DNA from 2 places in the Micromonospora sp. R311 genome. Region 1 is predicted to be linked to the other one. Evidence: riboswitches for the same ligand, from Rfam matches in the RefSeq annotation. Region 1 holds a riboswitch; the other holds the start of a gene.
The links. A riboswitch is a leader RNA that binds a small molecule or an ion and turns the genes downstream of it on or off. The one in region 1 is predicted to bind thiamine pyrophosphate.
Positions count from the first base shown of each region.

Region 2: it holds a riboswitch for thiamine pyrophosphate, as region 1 does, so the genes downstream of both, AC1WTP_RS24120 (ECF transporter S component) here and thiE (thiamine phosphate synthase) in region 1, are expected to answer to the same signal.

Region 1 is NZ_JBSWCE010000005.1:139,719-146,188, forward strand. Features, by position in the region: gene AC1WTP_RS05850 (ThuA domain-containing protein) at 1-3,283, opposite strand, end outside; TPP riboswitch at 3,596-3,705, shown strand; gene thiE (thiamine phosphate synthase) at 3,700-4,326, shown strand; gene thiO (glycine oxidase ThiO) at 4,320-5,441, shown strand; gene thiS (sulfur carrier protein ThiS) at 5,432-5,632, shown strand; gene AC1WTP_RS05870 (thiazole synthase) at 5,629-6,399, shown strand.
Region 2 is NZ_JBSWCE010000030.1:11,535-18,004, reverse strand. Features, by position in the region: gene AC1WTP_RS24135 (PHP domain-containing protein) at 1-1,446, opposite strand, end outside; gene AC1WTP_RS24130 (energy-coupling factor transporter transmembrane component T family protein) at 1,574-2,374, opposite strand; gene AC1WTP_RS24125 (ABC transporter ATP-binding protein) at 2,371-3,837, opposite strand; gene AC1WTP_RS24120 (ECF transporter S component) at 3,952-4,545, opposite strand; TPP riboswitch at 4,617-4,722, opposite strand; gene AC1WTP_RS24115 (alpha/beta fold hydrolase) at 4,799-5,632, shown strand; gene AC1WTP_RS24110 (sugar isomerase domain-containing protein) at 5,680-6,429, shown strand.

The DNA.
Region 1 (6,470 bases):
GGGTGTCCCCCTCGGCGTCGGTGGCGGTGCCGTCGAAGGCGATGGTGACCGGCGCGGTGCCCGTCGCCGGGGTGGCGGTGGCGGTGACCGCCGGCGGCGCGTTCTCGGTGACGCCCCGGCCGAGGAAGTCCATCCAGTTGACGTTGAACAGCGACCCCGTGCCGCCGCTCGGGTGCCGGGCCACGAAGTACAGCGTGCCGCTCGCCGCGCCGGTCACCGGCGCGGTCACGTCCGTGTACGTCTGCCACGCGCCGGTGCCCGGCACGGTGGCCGTGGCGACCAACGGCCCGTCGACCGCGCCGGCCCGGACCTCCAGCCGGCCGCCGGTGGTGGCGGAGGCGACCCGGAACCGGATCGAGGTGATGTTGGTCAGGTCGGCCGGGGCGAGCGACCACCAGTCGCCGTCCTCGATGAATCCGATGTTTTGCGCACCGCCGGCGGTGTCGCCGGTGGTCTCCTTCTGCACGCCGGGGTCGCCGCCGCCGGTGCTCACCGGCGCCCGACCGGTGGCGGTGTAGAACTCGGCCTGCTTGCGCTTCGGCTGGAGCTGCTCGATGGCCCGGCCGGTGAGCGGGCCGGCGCCGCCGGTGCCGCCGTTGTCGGTGTAGGTCGCCTCGAACACGGCGAAGACGTTCGCCTCCGCGCCGTGCCCGGAGGCGAGCGACGTCTGGACCGTGCCCGTGCAGCCGGTGTGCTGCTCCAGCGGGTGGGCGTGCTCGTCGTGGCCGAGCAGCACCTGGAGCTTGACCCGGTCGCAGTCGATCTCCCCGTCCTCCGGGTCGGTCACCTTGACCGTGTAGCGGACCTGGTCGCCCCAGTCGAAGAAGCCGCCGTCCGGCGGGAACTCGATGGTCACGGTCGGGGCCGTGTTGCCGACGGTGATCGGCACGTTCGCCACCGCGGTGCGGCCCTTGGGGTTGGTGACGGTGAGCTGCGCGGTGTAGCTGCCGGCCGCGGCGTAGGTGTGTGTCGGGTTCGCCTCGGTGGAGGTCTGCCCGTCGCCGAACGCCCAGGCGTAGCCGAGCGTGCCGCCGTCCGGGTCGCGGGAGCCGGCGCTGGAGAAGGTCACGGTCAGCGGCGCCGGCCCGGAGGTCGGGGTGGCGGAGGCGACCGCGATCGGCGCCCGGTCACCGGCGATGTAGTCGACCCGGTAGACGCCCGAGTTGTCGTTGTTGCCGCCGAAGCCGCTGCCCCACTCGATCAGGTACATCGCCCCGTCCGGGCCGAACTCGAAGTCCATCGGCCGGATCAGGCTCATGCCGGTGAGCAGCTGGTTGATGTCCACCAGCGACCTGCCGTCGGCGGTCACCTGCATCGTGTACATCTTCGACTGGTTCCACTCGCCGAAGAGCGCCTTGCCGTCGTAGTACGCCGGCCACTTCCGGTCCGAGTTCAGGTCGGCGTCGTACCGGTAGACCGGGCCGCCCATCGGCGCGCCGCCGCCGCCGATCTCCGGGAAGCGCGGGTTGCCGCTGTAGTCGTAGTCGACGGTGGCCGGGATGGCCGGCGGCAGGTTGGTCAGGCCGGTGTTGTTGGGGGAGTTGTTCACCGGCGCGGCGCAGTCGAACTTCGGCCCGCTCGGGCCGGAGGGGAACTGGTAGTCGTTGTAGGCGTAGTTCGCCCCGGTGCAGTACGGCCAGCCGTAGTTGCCGGGGGTGCCGACGATGTTCCACTCGACCGTGCCCTCGGGGCCGCGGTCCGGGTTGGCGGCGCCGGCGTCCGGCCCGTAGTCGGCGACGTAGAGGGTGTCGGTGGCCGGGTCGATGCCGATCCGGAACGGGTTGCGGAAGCCCATGGCGTAGATCTCCGGCCGGGTCTTCTCGGTGCCCGGCGCGAAGAGGTTGCCGGCCGGCACGGTGTACGTGCCGTCGTCCTCGGGGTGGATCCGGATGACCTTGCCGCGCAGGTCGTTGGTGTTGCCGGAGGTGCGCTGCGCGTCGTAGTCCTGCCGGCCCGGCCGCTCGTCGATCGGCGTGAACGCGTTGGACTCGAACGGGTTGGTGTTGTCGCCGGTGGCCAGGTAGAGGTTGCCGGCCCGGTCGAAGACCATGCTCCCGCCGGCGTGGCAGCAGGTGTTGCGCTGGGTGTCCACCCGCAGCACCTGCTTCTCGCTGGCCGGGTCGATGGTGTCGCCGGTCACCGTGAACCGGGAGAGCAGGTTGCGGGCGATCCCGTCGTTCGGGGCGTAGTAGAGGTAGACCCAGTGGTTGGTGGCGAAGTCCGGGTCGAGCCGGATGCCGATCAGGCCGTCCTCGTTGCCGGTGAACACGTCCAGGTCGACGGCGGTGACCGTGTTGCCGGTGTCCGGCTTGACGATCTGCACCCGGCCGTCGCGCTCGACGTAGAAGACCCGCCCGTCCGGGGCGACGTCCAGCTCCATCGGGTTGCTGGTGTTGCTGTCCAGCGTGACCTTCTCGAAGCTCCCGGTCAGCGAGGCGCCGCAGTCCGCGTCGGCCACCCCGGCGGCGGTGCGGATGCCGCCGAGCAGGTGGGCCAGGAACTCCGGCTCCGCGTACGACTCCCGGGTGTGCCCACCGCCGGTGTACCAGGCCCGGCCGCCCTCGAAGTCCTGGCACCAGGCGATCGGGTGGTCGTGGCCCATCGCGCCGGCGCCGGGGGAGTAGCTGGTCTCGTCCAGGCTGGCCAGCACGTGCACGTCGGGGCGCGGGTTGGACTGGTAGTTGTACCACTCGTCGAACCGGGACCAGCGCTCCGGCAGCCCGGCGGTGGCCGGGTGGGCGTGGTCCTCCACCTTCACCGTGGCCTGCTGGTTGGCCGGGTGGCTGGCGAAGTACGCGCCGACCAGGTCGCCGTACCAGGCCCAGCTGTACTCGGTGTCCGAGGCGGCGTGGATGCCGACGTACCCGCCGCCGGCGCGGATGTAGCGCTCGAACGCGGCCTGCTGCTCGGCGTCGAGGACGTCGCCGGTCGTGGAGAGCCAGATCACCGCCCGGTACCTGGCGAGGTTGTCGTCGCTGAACGCGGCGCCGTCCTCGGTGGTGTCCACCGTGAACCCGTTTGCCGCGCCGAGTTGCTGGATGGCGGCGATGCCGGTCGGGATGGAGTCGTGCCGGAAGCCGGCGGTCTTCGAGAACACCAGCACCGAGAACGGTTCGTCGGCCGCCGGCGCCGGCGCGGCCTGCGCGACGGGAGCGGCCAGCGGCGCGGCCTGCGGGGCGGGCGCGGCCTGCGCGGCGGGGACGCCGAACAGGCTGGTCGCGGCGAGCGCGAGGGGTAGCAGGGTGGCAAGGACGGGTACGCGGGCACGACGAGATCGGGACACGCCGCCTCCTATGTCGCGGTGGACAGGGATCGCGGGGGCCGGCTCGCCGAAGACCGTCCCAGATGGACCGGAGGGGCACCGTGCCACGGGCGCCCGCACCGGCATTTTGTCGAATCGCTGAACAAATTAATCCCGCTGGATGCATGTCGGGCAAGATGCCGGCCGGTAACGGTTTCGCAACGGCGGGCGACATTCCGACCAGGACCGTACGAAGTGCTCGGCCGTCGCCGGCTCCGCCCGGCCCGGGCCGCGGCCGCCCGGGGTGGGCCAGACCACCTTGGCAGGCCGGCGGATCTGTCGTACGGTGACACCGACGTAACCCACGGGAGCCCGGTGAACCGGGCTGAGAGGGGGGCTGGAAGCCCCCGACCGTCGAACCTGATCCGGGTAATGCCGGCGCAGGGAGGAGTGTTGCCGTGCCGTCCCTTGGGCGACTGCATCTGGTCACCGACACCCGACCCGGGCGGGATCCGCTCACCGTCGTCCGGGCCGCCCTCGCGGTGGCCCGCGCCGAGCTGGTGGTGCAGGTCCGGGTGGAGGACTCCGCGACCGACCGGGAGGCGTACGACCTGGCCCGCCGGGCGGTCGCGCTCTGCGCCGGCTACGGCGCCACCTGCCTGGTCAACGACCGGCTGCACGTGGCCCTGGCGGTGGGCGCCGACGGCGGGCACGTCGGCGCGGACGACCTGCCGGTCGGCGCGGCCCGCCGGGTGCTCGGCTCCGCCGCCGTGCTCGGCGCCACCGCGCGTGACCCGGGCACCGCCACCGAAGCGGTCGCCGCCGGGGCCAGCTACCTGGGCGTCGGCCCCTGCCACCCGACCGCCACCAAGGCGGGCCTGCCCGACCCGATCGGCCCGGCCGGGGTACGTGCGGTCGCCGCCGCGGTGGACGTGCCGGTGATCGCCATCGGCGGGGTCACCGCCGCGAGCGTGCCGGCGCTGCGGGCCGCCGGGGCGTACGGGGTGGCGGTGGTCGGTGCGCTCTCCGGCGCCGCCGACCCGGGTCGGGCGACCGCCGACCTGCTCGGGGCGCTGACGTGCTGACCGGCGGCCGGCCGGACGTGGCGGTGGTCGGCGCGGGGCCGATCGGGCTGGCCGTCGCCTGGCGGTGCGCGGCGCGGGGACTGCGGGTGGTCGTGCACGACCCGGCCCCCGGGTCCGGGGCGTCGGCCGTGGCCGCCGGGATGCTCGCCCCGGTCGCCGAGGCGTACTTCGGCGAGCGCGAGCTGACCGGGCTGCTCTGCGAGTCCGCCGCGCGCTGGCCGGCCTTCGCCGCCGAGCTGACCGGGGCCAGCGGACTGCCGATCGGCTACCGGACCGAGGGCACCCTGATGGTCGGGCTCAGCGCCGACGACCTCGCCGAGGCGGGCCGGCTCTGGGCGTACCAGCAGGGACTCGGACTGCCGGTGACGCCGCTGCGCCCCTCGCAGCTGCGCGACCGCGAGCCGGCGCTGGCCCTCCGGGTGCGCGGCGGCGCGCTGGCCGCGACCGACCACCAGGTCGACCCGCGGCTGCTGGTGCCGGCCCTGCGGGCCGCCGCGGAGGCGGCCGGCGCGGTGCTGGTGCCCGGCGCGGTGCGCCGGCTGTCCGAGGTGGACGCCGGGATCACCGTGGTGGCCGCCGGCTGCGGCGCCGCCGCGCTGGCCGGGCTTCCGGTCCGGCCGGTGAAGGGGCAGGTGCTCCGGCTCCGCGCGCCCGGCGGCGATGCGCCGGGCTTCCGGCACGTGATCCGGGGGTACGCCGACGGCGAGCACGTCTACCTCGTGCCCCGCGCCGACGGCGAGGTGGTGGTCGGCGCGACGGTCGAGGAGCGGGCCGACCGCACGGTCACCGCCGAGGCGGTGCTGCGGCTGCTCCGCGCCGCCGTCGACCTGCTCCCCGAACTGGCCGGGTACGACCTGGTGGAGGCGGTGGCCGGGCTGCGCCCCGGTACGCCGGACAACGCCCCGATCCTCGGCCCGCTACCCGGCCGGCCGGACGTGCTCGCCGCGACCGGGCACCACCGGCACGGCATCGTGCTCACCCCGGTCACCGCCGACCTGATCGCCGACCTGGCCGCCGGGGGAGCGCCGGACCCGCTGCTCGCCCCCTTCACGCCCGACCGGTTCGGGCCGGCCCGCCCCGACCAGCAGACGACGGAGGAGGACAGGTGGAACTGACGGTGAACGGCGCCGGGCGGACGGTGCCCGGCGGCGCGACGGTGGCCGAGCTGGTCCGGGAGGTCACCCCGGAGCAGCGCGGCGTGGCGGTGGCGGTCAACGGCGAGGTGGTGCCGCGGGCCGGGTGGCCGGCGACCGTGCTGTGCGACGGCGACCGGGTCGAGGTGCTCAGCGCCGCCCAGGGCGGGTGAGTGCGGTGACCTTCGCGCTGGGCGGCGTCGCGTTCAACTCCCGGCTGATCCTCGGCACCGGGGGCGCGGCCAACCTGCACGTGCTGGAACAGGCGATCCGGGCGTCCGGCACCGAGCTGGTCACCGTCGCGCTGCGCCGGGTGGACACCACCCCCGGCGGGCTGCTGGCGCTGCTCGACCGGTGCGGGGTGCGGCTGCTGCCGAACACCGCCGGGTGCTACACCGCCGGTGAGGCGGTCAAGGTGGCGCGGCTGGCCCGGGACGCCTTCGAGACCGACTGGGTGAAGCTGGAGGTGATCGGCGACGAGCGGACCCTGCTGCCGGACGGGGTGGAACTCCTCCGCGCCGCCGAGGAACTGGTCGCCGACGGGTTCACCGTGCTGCCGTACACCAGCGACGACCCGGTGCTCGCCCGCCGGTTGGCCGACGTGGGCTGCGCGGCGGTCATGCCGGCCGGTGCCCCGATCGGCTCCGGCCTGGGGATCTCCAACCCGCACCACATCCGGCTGATCCGGCAGAGCGTGGACGTGCCGGTGATCCTGGACGCCGGCATCGGCACCGCCTCGGACGCGGCACTGGCCATGGAGCTCGGCTGCGACGCGGTGCTGCTGGCCAGCGCGGTGACCCGGGCCGCCGACCCGGTGGCGATGGCCACCGCGATGCGGTACGCGGTCGAGGCCGGCCGGCTCGCCGCCGGCGCCGGCCGGATCGCCCGCCGCTTCCACGCCCTGCCGTCCACCCCCGACGACGGCAGGCCCGACCTGTGACCCCGCCTCCAGGGGCGACCGCCGCTCCGGCCACAGCAGATCTTGGAAGGAAACGGCCCCTGGAGGGGCCG
Region 2 (6,470 bases), on a different contig from region 1:
CAGGAACTGCGACCAGTTCGGGGTGTCGGCCAGGTCGATGTCGATGGTCACCTCGACGCCGGTGCCGCGCCTGACCCGCAGCACCCCGCCGAGCGGCGTGCCCGAGCCCCGCCGCCGGTCACCGGCGACCCGGGCGCGGACGTCGAGGCCCTTGATCAGGCCGCCGTGGTCCACCCAGACCCGGCCCGCGCGGAGGCCGTCCATCACGGCCCGGTAGCCGAAGGAGGTCGCCCCGACGTGGGTACGGCTGTACTGGCCGGGCCAGTAGTCGCCGGCGTCGGTGATCAGCGGGCCGTACACCGGGTCCTCGTACCGGCCGTTGCGGGCGAAGTCGCTGCCCGGCCCCCGCTGCGAGGTGTCCAGGTAGTTGACGTGCGAGTCGGAGTTGGCGCTGATCCACCAGGCCCTGCCCTCGGCGAGCAGGCTGTCCCAGAGCCCGCCGACGGTGGCGGTCATCCAGTCGAATCCGCCCCAGGTGCGGTAGCTCTCCAGCGGGTAGCCGGGGAACGACGCGGGGGACGGGTTGTTGTCGTAGTAGCCGCGGGCCCGGCCGCCGCTCTCCCGCGGCAGGCCGGCGGCCTGGTGGCCGGGAGCACCCTCCATGCCGATCGCCACGCTCGGATCGGCGTCCCGCCAGGCGCGGATCTCGTGCGGGGAGTCGATGCCCCGCCGGGCCGGGTGGTTGGCCAGGAAGAGGGCGCCCTCGACGCGGCGCTGGCGGACCGCCTCGCCGAGGAACCTGATGCCGGCGATGGCGAGCGCCTCGTTGGCCGGGCTGGAGTCACCGGCGTTCCGGACGCTGCCGTCGAAGGCGTTCTCGAACTCCTTGAGCACCGCGACCTCGTTGCGTCCCGGGTGGACGAAGACGGTGGCGTGCTCGGCGGCCGGGATGTTCCACTCCAGCCCCTGGTAGATCAGCAGGTCCTTGAGCTGGCCGCGGGCGGCGACGATGTCCGGGTTGACCCTGTCGACGCCGATCTTGGCGTGGGCGACGCTGCCGTGGTCGGTGACGACCATCCAGTCCAGCCCGTACGCCCGCGCGTGCCGGGCCTGGTCGATCACCCGGTACATCGCGTCCGAGCTGTACTGGGTGTGGATGTGGTGGTCGCCGGCGAGCCAGCGGAACTCGCCGGTGCGGCCGTGGTCGCCGCCGGGGCCGTGGTCGTGGTCCGCCGCGTGCGCCGGCGCCCCCGCGGCCAGCACGGTCGTCGCCGCACCGGCGCCGAGCAGGCCGGCGCTGCGCAGGAAGCCCCGCCGGCTGAGGTCCGCGGGGGGCAGTTCCGCGTCCGGGATGGCGAGGTCCAGAGCCGGGGGTACGTCGGTGCCGGCGACGGAATCGTGATCGTGGTGGTGCGCGTGGCCGTGGCCCATGTGCTGCTCCAGTCGGATCTGGGAGGTTGTCCGCGGGACAATCTCGTCCGGCCAGGGGAACAGCACGTGTCCCACGCGAGGCACCCATACGAACAACCCCCGCCCCGCCCCCGCGATCCTGCACTTCCTGCCCCGGCATTCCGGGCGTACCGCGAGCAATCGCGGGCACAAACTGCAAGATCGCGGGGGTGGGTGGTGCGGGTCAGCCGATCAGGGGGCGGAAGGTGCCGAGAAGGATGCTCACCGTCAGGGCTGCGGCGGCCAGGGCCGCGGCTCCGGCGATCAGCAGGGCGTCGGCGGGGCCGAAGTGCTGCCGCCGGGCGACCGTCCGGGGGGTGCCCGCGTCGAAGCCCCGGGCGTCCATCGCCACCGCCAGTCGGGTGCCCCGCCGGATCGCCCCGACCAGCAGCGCGAACGCGGTCGAGACGAAGAGCCGCAGCTTCGCCAGCGGGTTGCGGCCGGCGTCCACCCCGCGCGCCCGCCGCGCCAGGGTGATCATCTGCCATTCCTGACCGAGCAGCGGCACCAGCCGGAACGCGGCCAGCGCCCCGATGGCGAAGCGGGCCGGTGCCTTCGCGTTCTGGATCAGCGCGTCGGCCAGGTCGGTCGGGTCGGTGGTGGCGAAGACGATCACGCCGGGCAGCGCCACCGCGAACATCCGCAGCACCAGGCCCAGCGCGGTGAGCAGCACCCCCGAGGTGACCACCGCCGGACCGGCCTCGACCAGCACCCGGCCGGACCGCTCGGCGGCGAAGAGCACCAGGGTGACCAGGATGCCCACCGCGCCGAGCAGCAGCGGCCAGGCCCGTCGGGCCAGCACCCGGTAGCGGACCCCGAACAGCGGCAGCACCGCCAGTTCGGTCGCGACGGCGATCGCCGGAGCCACCGGGTCCAGGGTGGCGATCATGATGAACGAGAAGACCAGCGCCGCGGCGAGCTTGGCGACCGGGTTGCGCCGGGCCAGCGGGGCGTCCGGCGCGGCGACCGGCTCGACGCTGATCACGGACCCACCCGGCCGGCGCGGCCGGCGGTCGACGCCCGGGGATCGGTCTCCGGGCGGTCCAGGGTGAGCGTCCGGTCGGCCAGCGCGGCCACGAACTCCGCGTCGTGGGTCACCGTGACCAGGCCGTGCCCGGCGTCGCGCAGTTCGGCGAAGAGATCCACCAGCTCCAGCCAGGTCCGCCGGTCCTGGCCGAAGGTGGGTTCGTCGCAGATCAGCAGGCGGGGCGCGGTGGCCAGCGCGGTCGCCACGCTCAGCCGCCGCGCCTCGCCGCCGGAGAGGGTGTACGGGTTGGCGCCGGCCAGCTTCTCCAGCCGGAGCCGGGACAGCAGCGCGTCCACGGTGGCGCGTACCGCCGGCTCGGGCGCGCCGGTGCGGCGCGGGCCCAGCGCCAGCTCGTCGAAGACCGTGCCGGTGACGAACTGGTGCTCGGGATCCTGGAAGACCGAGCCGATCCGGCGGGCCAGCGCCGGGGCGCGCCACCGGTGCGGGGGAGTGCGGGCGTCCGCGCCGGCCAGCGCCGGGGTCGCGGTCACCGTGCCGGCGCCGGGGCGGAGCAGCCCGCCGAGCAGCAGCGCCAGGGTGGACTTGCCGGCCCCGTTCGGGCCGAGCACGGCGAGCGCCTCGCCGGCGCGTACCGCCAGGTCGGTGGGGGCCAGCCGGGGCGGCAGGCCGAGCCGGTCGGCGGCGAGCAGCACGTCGCCGGCCGGGGCGGTGGCCCGCCGGGGCGGCACCGGGCGGCCCGGCACCCAGACCCCCTCGGCGGCGAGCGCGTCGCCGTGCGCGCCGAACACCGCCTCCGGGGTGCCGTCGGCGCGGACGCCGCGACCGGGCGCCAGCACCACCACCCGGTCGACCAGCGGCAGCGCCTCGGCGACCCGGTGTTCGACCAGGATCAGCGTGGTGTCGGCGTCCAGCGCCCCGGCGACCGCGGCGCGGACCAGCGCGGCGCCGGCCGGGTCGAGGTTGGCGGTCGGTTCGTCGAGCAGCAGCAGCCCGGGGCGCAGGGCGAGCACCCCGGCCAGGGCGAGCCGCTGCTGCTCGCCGCCGGAGAGCGCGGCGGTGGGCCGGTCCCGGTGGTACGGGAAGCCGACCCGGCCCAGCGCCTCGTCCACCCGGGGCCAGATCTCCCCGGCCGGCACCCCACGGTTCTCCAGCCCGAACGCGACGTCGTCGCCGCAGCGGGCCATCACCAGCTGGGACTCCGGGTCCTGGAAGACGATGCCGACCCGCTCCCGGCCCTTGCGCGGGTCCAGCCCGTCGATCTCGACGGTGCCCTCCTGCTCGCCGGAGTCCTCCGGCAGCAGCCCGGCCAGCGCGGCGAGCAGGGTGCTCTTGCCGGCCCCGGAGGGCCCGAGCAGCAGCACCCGCTCGCCGCTCTCCACCCGCAGGTCGAGTTCGCGCACCGCCCACGCCCGCCGCCCGGCGTGCCGCCACCCGAACCCCCGCACCTGCACCGCGCTCACCGCCGCACCCCCGGTGACCCAGCGTCGATCAGGACGTTGTCGGCGCGGGACGCCGGCGCGGTCGACACCGACCTGGTGATCGACGAGGTGCGGCGGGGGCGGGGCATGGGTGGGTCAGATCAGGGTACGGTCGCGGGCGGCGGGGAAGCGGTCGAGGGCGCCGGTGCCGGCCAGCGCGCGGGTCAGGTACCAGCCGCCGGCGCCGGCGATGATCGTGGCGCTGACCACGGTCAGCAGCGCGTACGGGATCCGGTAGCTGCCCAGCGCGTAGTCGACGTTCCAGACGAAGAAGTCGAACAGCGCCGCGCCGAGGCCGGTCAGCGCGCCGGCGAGCAGCGCGGTCGGCAGCCGGAACGAGCGGTACCGGAAGGCGGCGAAGGCCAGCTCGGCGCCGAGGCCCTGGATCAGGCCCTGGACGATGGTGATGCCGCCCCACTCCGAGCCGAGCAGCGCGGAGATCGTCGCGGCGACCGCCTCGCAGAACAGCGCCGCGCCGGGCTTGCGGATGACCAGGCCGCCGAGCACCGCCGGCACCAGCCAGACGCCGTACATGACCGCCTGGCCGGCCGGGAAGAACGCGAAGGCCGGGTCGACGGCCCGCCAGAGCAGGCCCCAGGCCCAGAAGATGACGCCGAAGGCCACCGCGATCACCGCGGCGACGACGATGTCGATGGTGCGCCACCGGTTGGTGGTCGGTTGTTGTTTCATGAGTGCTCCCAGTCCTGACTGCGAACCAGGAGAAGACGCACGCCGCGCCCGGTGTCCCGGACGGCGGCGCGGCTGGAGGTCGACCGAACTCCCTGCGCTGGCATTACCCAGATCAGGTTCGAGGGTCTGCGGAAGGTGCCCGCACTCTCAGCGCTGTGCGCTCCCCTGTCGGATGTGAAGTTGTCCCGCAGACGCTAGCACCGCCGGCCGCGCCGGGACGAGCGGCCCGCGCCGGCTGGGTAGGCTGCCGATCATGCGCATCGACGCCCGAGGGCTGGAGTTCGAGGTACGCGTCGGCGGCCCGGAGGGCGGCGAACCCGTGCTCCTGCTGCACGGCTTCCCGCAGCACTCCGGGGAGTGGGACGACGTGGTCCCGGCGCTGCACGCCGCGGGGCTGCGCACGTACGCGCCGGACCAGCGCGGCTACTCGCCCGGCGCGCGGCCGGCGGAGGTCGAGGCGTACCGGATGGCGGAACTCGTCGCCGACGCGGTGGCCCTGCTGGACGCCCTCGGGCTGCCGGCCGCGCACGTGGTCGGCCACGACTGGGGCGCGCTGGTCGGCTGGGAGGTGGCGGTCCGGCATCCGGAGCGGGTGCGCACGCTGACCGCGGTCTCCGTGCCGCACCCGGCCGCCATGGCGTACGCGCTGGCCAACGACCCGCAGCAGAAGGTGCGCTCGGCGTACATCCTGCTCTTCCGGCAGCCCGGGAAGGCGGAGACGGTGCTGCTGGGCCTGGACGCGGCCGCGCTGCGCCGGCTGCTCGGCGGGGTCGGCGACGCCGCCCGGGTGGCCGCGTACGCGGAGCCGATGCGCCGGCCGGGCGCGCTGACCGCCGCGCTGAACTGGTACCGGGCGATGCCCTCGCGGGCGGAGCTGGCCGGGACCGGCCCGGTGACCGTGCCGACCACCTTCGTCTGGAGCGACCGGGACGTGGCGATCGGCCGCACCGCCGCCGAGGCGTGCGCCGCGCGGGTGACCGGGGACTACCGCTTCGTGGAACTTCCCGGGGTGAGCCACTGGATTCCGGACGAGGCGCCCGCGCCGCTGGCCGAGGCGATCCTGGCCCGGGTACGCGGGCTGGCCTGAACGGCGCCGGACGCCGGGGGAGGGAGGCACGGATGGACGGAGGAGACATGACGGTGAGTGCCGAGGAGTACCTGGCCGTGGTGACCGAGACGATGGGTCGGGTCGCCGCCAGCCAGCGCGAGGCGGTCGGTCGGGCGGCCGATCTGATCGCCGACGCGGTGCGCGCGGACGGCGTGGTGCACGCCTTCGGCACCGGCCATTCGGAGGCGCTGGCGATGGAGATCGCCGGCCGGGCCGGCGGGCTGGTGCCGACCAACCGGATCGCCCTGCGTGACCTGGTGCTGCTCGGCGGCGAGCCGGTCGGCCTGCTCGGGCCGACCCTGGAGCGGGACCCGTCGGTCGCGCACCGGCTCTACGACCTCGCCCCGGTCCGCCCCGGGGACGTCTTCGTGCTCGCCTCCAACTCCGGGGTGAACGGCGCGATGGTGGAGTTCGCGTCCCTGGTCAAGGAGAAGGGGCACGCCCTGGTGGCGATCACCTCGGCGCAGCACTCCGCCCGGATGACCTCGCGCCACCCGTCCGGTCGCAAGCTCGCCGACTTCGCCGACGTGGTGCTCGACAACGGCGCCCCGTACGGCGACGCCACCCTGCCGCTGCCGGGCGGCGGCGCGGTCGGCGCGGTCTCCTCGATCACCGCGGCGCTGCTGGCCCAGCAGATCACCGTCGAGGTGGTGGCCCGGCTGCTGGCGGCGGGGGAGCTGCCCCCGGTCTACCTGTCGGCGAACATCGCCGGGGGCGACGAGCACAACCACACGCTGGAGGCCCGTTACGCCGGCCGGATCCGCCGCGGGGCCTGAGCCGCGGCGCGGCGTCGGCCGACCCGGTCGTGAGGCGGTTT